Regions from separate parts of the Pseudaquabacterium rugosum genome, predicted to be linked through region 1. Evidence: riboswitches for the same ligand, from Rfam matches in the RefSeq annotation. Region 1 holds a riboswitch; the other holds the start of a gene.
The links. Region 1 has a riboswitch for glycine ahead of AACH11_RS07935 (D-amino acid dehydrogenase). Riboswitches for the same ligand answer to the same signal wherever they lie in the genome.

Region 1 (3,322 bases):
GGCGCGTCGTGCGCTGCAGCAGCCGGGTGCCCAGACGCGTCTCCAGCGCACCGACGACGCGCGAGACCGCCGTCTTCGACATCTGCAGCGCATCGGCCGCGCCGACGAAGCTGCCGGCATCGACGACGGCGACGAAGGTCTGCATTTCGGCGTAACGGTCCATGGCCCGATTGTGCCGATTAACGGGCCAATGTGTGGCGCCAATAGCCATTTATCCGGAAAGCCGGGACTTTCAGAATTCATCCCATCGCAGCACCGCTGCACTTCCCCCGCAAAGGACCTCACATGCAAGTCACTGTCATCGGCGCCGGCAACATGGGCTCGGCCTTCGTCCAGCAACTCCACGCCGCCGGCCACACGGTGCGCGTGACGGCCCGCGATGCCGACAAGGCCGCGCGCCTGGCCGCCGCCCACCCCGGCGTGCAGGCCGTGCCGGCCGCCGGTGCCGCCCGCGGCGCCGACGTGGTGGTGCTGGCCACCGCCTATGCCGACGCTGCAGCGGCTCTGCAGGCCGCCGACGTGCAGGCGGGCCAGGCCGTCATCGACATCACCAACCCGCTGACGCCCGACTACATGGGCCTGACGCTCGGCCACGACACCTCGGCCGCCGAGGAGATCGCCCGCGCCGTGCCGCAGGCCGCACTGGTCAAGGGCTTCAACACCGTGTTCGCCCAACGCCTGGCCGCCGGCGCCCTGCTGGCCGACGGCCAGCGCATCCAGGTCTTCCTGGCCAGCGACCATGCCGAGGCCAAGCAGCAGGTCACGCAGCTGGCCGGCAGCCTGGGCTTCCAGCCGGTGGACGCCGGCGGCCTGAAGAACGCCCGCTACCTGGAGCCGCTGGCCGGGCTGAACATCTACTTCGGCTACGGCGCCGGCCGCGGCACGGGCATCGCACCGGCGTGGCTCGGCCAGGGCTGATCCCCCCGATCACACCCCCGCCACGGAGATGACCATGATCCACCGAACCCTCGGCCGGCGCGGCAGCCGGCTCACGTCGCTGCTGGGCACCGCACTGCTGGCAGCAGCAGCAGCAGCAGCAGCCCCCGCCGCCCACGCACAGAGCCTGGCCGAGCACCCGCCCACCCCGGCGCCGAAGCACGAGAAGCAGACGCCTCAGGTCGAGCGCCTGCTGAAGAAGTTCGACACCCTCGACTTCGACGTCTTCAGCAACCAGAAGTGGGACCGCCTGCACGAGAGCCACGCCAAGGACATCGTCGTCACCTGGCCTGACGGCCACGAGACCCGCGGCGTCGACCGCCACATCGATGACCTGAAGGCGATGTTCGTCTTCGCGCCCGACATCGCCATCCAGACCCACCCGGTGCGCTTCGGTTCCGGATCCTGGACCTCGGTGACCGGCGTGATGACCGGCACCTTCACGCGCCCGATGCCGCTGCCCGATGGCGGCAGCATCGCCCCCACCGGCCAGCGCTTCGCCATCGGCATGGCCACCATCGGCCACTGGAAGAACGGCCAGATGGACCACGAATGGCTGTTCTGGGACAACCAGGACTTCATGAAGCAGCTGGGGCTGGCGGGGCGGTGAGGGAGTGAGGCGAGTGGGTGACCGCCGCCTGCCTGGACCCGATGACGCTGGACGCGGCCCAGGATAGCTTCAACCTCACACCTGAGGAGACGAGGTGGCTGCAGGGGGTGCCCGGCAGGGCCTGTCGAGGCGCCGCCAGCCAATCCGGCGTTCCTGCAAGGCCTCACGGCTTGCCAGGCCGGCGGGGCCCGGGCCTATACTGCGGCCCACGCATCGAGCCGGCTCCGGTCGGCCCGTCGCAGGATCGGGAGAGCCCGGGCCGCTGGCAGACGCCACCGCCGCCCGGCGCCGAAGGAGCAACCACCCCGGAAACTCTCAGGCCCCAGGACCGGTCCCGCGCTGCGACTCTGAAGAGCGCCCGGCAGCATCGTCGGCCCGGCCGCACCGAAGGAGCAAGCGTCACCCGCCCCGGGTGGCGTGAATCTCTCAGGTTCCGAACAGAGGGGGTGTCCGCCGCACGGTCGTGCGCGGGCCCATCCCCCCGACGCCGGAGACCTGACATGTCGACTCCCCGCATCGCCATCCTCGGTGGTGGCATCACGGGCGTGACCACCGCCTACGCGCTGACCCTGCGCGGCCTGGACGTCACCTTGTTCGAGCGGCACCGCTATGCCGCGATGGAGACCTCGTTCGCCAATGGCGGGCAGCTGTCGGCCTCGAACGCCGAGGTCTGGAACCTGCCGTCCACCGTGCTCAAGGGCCTGAAGTGGATGCTGAAGGCCGATGCGCCGCTGCTGGTCTCGCCGAGGCCGGGCTGGCACAAGCTGTCGTGGTTCGCCGAGTTCCTGGCGGCGATGCCGCGCTACGAGCGCAACACCGTCGAGACCGCGCGTCTGGCGATCGCCGCACGCCAGCATCTGCTGGGCTGGGCCGCGGCCGAGGGCATCGATTTCGACCACGCGGCGCGCGGCATCCTGCACATCTACCGTGACCGGGCCGGCTTCGAGCATGCGGCCAAGGTCACGGCGCTGCTGGCGCGCGGCGGGCTGCAGCGGCGGGCGGTCACACCGTCCGAGATGAGGGGCATCGAGCCGACGCTGGCCGGCCGCTACCACGGCGGCTTCTACACCGAGAGCGACAGCACCGGCGACATCCACCGCTACACCCACGGCCTGGCCCGGGCGGCGCAGCGCCGCGGCGCGGAGCTGCTGTACGAGCACACGATCGACCAGCTGCGGCACGAGGCCGACGGCGCCATCACCGTGCTGGCGCGCGATGGCGCGGGTGCGGCGCTGCAGCGCCGCTTCGACGCGGTGGTGGTGTGTGCCGGCGTGGGCAGCCGGGCGCTGGCCGCGCAGCTGGGCGACCGCATCAACGTCTATCCGGTCAAGGGCTACTCGATCACCGTGCACCTGGACGACGCGGCCAGCCGCGCCGCCGCGCCGCAGGTCAGCCTGCTCGATGACGAGACCCAGCTGGTGTCGAGCCGGCTGGGGCCGGACCGCTTCCGCGTGGCCGGCACGGCCGAATTCGCGGGCGAGAACCGCGACATCCGCGCCGACCGCATCCGGCCGCTGGTCGACTGGGTGCGCCAGTGCTTCCCGGGCGTCGACACGCGGCGCGTCGTGCCCTGGGCCGGCCTGCGCCCGATGATGCCGGACATGATGCCGCGCGTGGGCCCCGGCCGCCGGCCCGGCGTGTTCTACAACACCGGCCACGGCCACCTGGGCTGGACGCTGTCGGCCGCCACGGCCGAGCTGGTGGCCGGCAGCGTCGAGCAGCGGCTGCGGCAGCCGGCGGGCGGGCGCTACGCACCGGCCTGAGGGGCCGCCCGCC
Region 2 (3,322 bases), on a different contig from region 1:
GGTTTCGCGCTGCTGCAGGGCTTCCACACCGGCCGGCCGCTGCCGCTGGAGCAGGCGGCCGCCCTGGGCTGAACGCCGTCCGGGCGCGGCCGGGCCGCTGCGTGATCACGGCCGGACCCGGACCCGGCCCCGGCCGGCCGGCCGGTCTGACCGATCAGACCAGCAGGTCGACCGCCGCGGCGGCCGGCAGCCGCAGCCCGCCGGCGGTGCCGTCGGGGCGGACCAGCCGGATGTGGCCATCGGGCTCGCGCACCGCGAGATCGCCGGTGCGCAGCCAGCCGCCAGCCAGGGCCGCACGCGTGGCCTGCGGGTCCTTGAGGTAGCCCTTCATCACCAGGTTGCCGCGGAACATCACCTCACCGACGCTGCGGCCATCACAGGCCACCGGCCGCAAGGTCAACGGATCGCAGACCGCCAGCCCCTCCTGCAGCGGCTGGCGCACCCCCTGACGGGCACACAGACGCACCTGTTCCGTGAGGCTCTCGGCGGCCCAGCCCGGCTGCGACACCGTGACGGCCGCGGGGCCCCCGGTCTCCGTCAGACCATAGACCTGGGTGACATCGAAGCCCGCCCGCACCAGCGCGTCGAGCAGGGCCGGCTCCACCGGCGCCCCGCCGATCCAGCTGCGCACCGGCCGGTCCAGGCCGATGCGCCAGTCCTGGGGCACGGCCAGCAAGGCCTCGTGCACGTCGGGCAAGGCGCAGAAATGGGTGACCTGGTGCTGACGCATCGCCTGCAGCACGCTGCGCGGATCGCGGCTGCGCAGGCAGACATGGGTGCCGGCCTGCAAGGCCAGCGTCCAGACGAAACCCCAGCCGTTGGCCTGGTGCAGCGGCAGCGTCCACAGGAAGACCGGGTGCAGTGGCAGGCTCCAGGTCAGCGCGTTGCACACCGCCTTCAAGCAGGCCCCGCGGTGGTGGGTGACGACACCGCGCAGCGGCCGTCGGTCTCCGCCCACGTGGTTGAGCGCGATCGCCGCGCGCTCGTCGACCGGCGGCGACAGGCTGGCCAGCGGCGCGTGGGCGGCCAGCCAGGCCTCGTAGTCGACAGCCGACAGGCGAGCGGCCACGGCATCGGCCGGCCACTCGCTGTCGTGGACGTCGACGACCAGCGGCACGCGCCCCTGCTGTGCCCGCAGCTGCGCCAGCACCTGGCGACCGATCGCGGCGTAGGCGCGGTCACACAGCAGCAGCGCGGTCTCGCCGTGGGCCATGCGCTCGGTCAGCGCGTCGACGCCGAGCGACGGATCGAGCGCGTGCACGACGGCACCGACGGCCGGTACCGCGTAGTGGGCCTCGATCGCCTCGGGGGTGTCGGCCAGCAGCAGGCTGACGGTGCGCCCCGGGCCGATGCCGGCGGCCTGCAGCGCGGCGGCCAGCCGGGCGACCCGTTCACGGGTGCTGCGCCAGTCCTGGCGTCGGCGGCCGTGGACGATCGCCGTCAGCCCGCCGTGGACCTCGGCCGCGCGTTCGACGAACGACACGGGCGACAGCGCGACCGCCGACGGCGGCGCGTCCTCGTCCATTGCATCGTAAGAGGTGGTCATGGCATCTCCCTGGGCCCGGCGACCGGCCCGGCGTGCGGACTGCGGCATGCGGGCGCATCTTGAGGCCGGCGCCGGCCCCGCCAAGGCCGGAACAAGCACGGCCCGGGCGGTCAGATCCGGGCCTGCGGAGGGCCCGCCGGGCCTGCGCTACACTGCGCGCCGGACCAGGAGAGCGTCCCGCCATGCCGGCGGGGCCGCCGAAGGCGCAGGCGCCGGCGCGAGCCGCATCGCCACCGAACGCTCAGGCAAAAGGACTGGCCACCACGGGATCGCGCAGGCGGCCCCGTGTTCCTCACTGGAGAGAGAGGCCGGCGCCCCAGGGCGCGGCGGCCTCCACCGAAGGGGCAAGCGGGCCGTCGGCCGGTGCGTGCAGCGCGCCGCGGACACCGTCAATCTCTCAGGTAAAGCGGACAGCGGGGGCAGCCCCGGGCCGGATCGACGGCCCGGCGACCGAACGCCCTCGCCAGGATTCCGCCATGACCGCGCCCGCCACCGCCGACACCCCGCTGCTGCAGACCCCGCTGCACGCCCTGCACCAGGAGCTCGGCGCCCGCATGGTGCCCTTCGCCGGCTACGCGATGCCGGTGCAGTACCCGGCCGGCATCCTGGCCGAGCACCGCCAGTGCCGCGCGGCCGCCGCGCTGTTCGATGTCTCGCACATGGGCCAGATCGTGCTGCGCGGTGACGGTGCCGCCGCGGCGCTGGAGCGCGTGCTGCCGCAGGACATCGCGGGCCTGGGCGATGGCCGCCAGCGCTACGCCTTCTTCACCGCCGAGGACGGCGGCCTGCTCGACGACCTGATGGTCACGCGCCGCGGCGAGGAGCTGTTCCTGGTCGTCAACGCCGGCTGCAAGCACCAGGATCTGGCGCTGCTGCAGCGCGAGATCGGCGCGGCCTGCACGATCGAGCCGCAGTTCGAGCGCGCGCTGCTGGCGCTGCAGGGCCCGCAGGCCGTCACCGCGCTTTCGCGCCTGAATGCCGACGTCGCCGCGCTGCGCTTCATGACCGGCGGCCACTTCACGTTGCAGACGGCCGGCGGCGCGATCGACGTCTTCCTGACCCGCTCGGGCTACACCGGCGAGGACGGCTTCGAGATCAGCGTGGCCGCCGACCAGGCCGAGGCGCTGGCCCGCGCGCTGCTGGCCCAGGCCGAGGTGGCACCGGCCGGCCTGGGCGCGCGCGACACGCTGCGCCTGGAAGCCGGCCTGTGCCTGTACGGCCACGACATCGACACCACCACCAGCCCGGTCGAGGCCGGCCTGGCCTGGGCGATCCAGAAGGTGCGCCGCCCGGGCGGTGAGCGCGCCGGCGGCTATCCCGGCGCCGCGCGCATCGGCGCCGAGCTGACCGATGGCCCGGCGCGCCGCCGCGTCGGCCTCAAGGGCCTGGACAAGGCCCCGGTGCGCGAGGGCACGACGCTGGTCGACGCCGACGGCACCGCCATCGGCCGCGTGACCAGCGGCACGCTCGGCCCGACGGTGCAGCAGCCGGTGGCGCTGGCCTACGTGCCGGCGGCCCTGGCCGAGGTCGGCACCGCGCTGCAGGCCGAGGTGCGCGGCCGCCGGCTGCCGATGGTCGTCGCCACGCTGCCCTTCGCCCCGCACCGCTACCATCGCTGACGTGTCGCGCCGGCCGCCACGGCCGGCGTGCGCGCGCCCGTCCGCCCCGGCGGCCGGGTGCACTCCCGGACGCGCGGCACCGCCGGCCCCAGCCGCCTGGCCGTGACCGCCCGTCATCCGACCCGACCCTCCAGCCGCGGCCTGCCGGCCGCCCCCG

Region 2: linked by a shared signal. The riboswitch ahead of gcvT (glycine cleavage system aminomethyltransferase GcvT) and the one ahead of AACH11_RS07935 (D-amino acid dehydrogenase) in region 1 are both predicted to bind glycine.

Annotation. Positions count from the first base shown of each region.
Region 1 is NZ_JBBUTF010000006.1:116,030-119,351, forward strand. It holds gene AACH11_RS07920 (LysR family transcriptional regulator) at 1-163, opposite strand, end outside; gene AACH11_RS07925 (NADPH-dependent F420 reductase) at 286-918, shown strand; gene AACH11_RS07930 (ester cyclase) at 953-1,546, shown strand; glycine riboswitch at 1,782-1,887, shown strand; gene AACH11_RS07935 (D-amino acid dehydrogenase) at 2,047-3,309, shown strand.
Region 2 is NZ_JBBUTF010000007.1:24,352-27,673, reverse strand. It holds gene AACH11_RS08925 (EAL domain-containing protein) at 1-72, shown strand, start outside; gene AACH11_RS08920 (AMP-binding protein) at 155-1,546, opposite strand; glycine riboswitch at 1,711-1,804, shown strand; glycine riboswitch at 1,832-1,970, shown strand; gene gcvT (glycine cleavage system aminomethyltransferase GcvT) at 2,023-3,165, shown strand.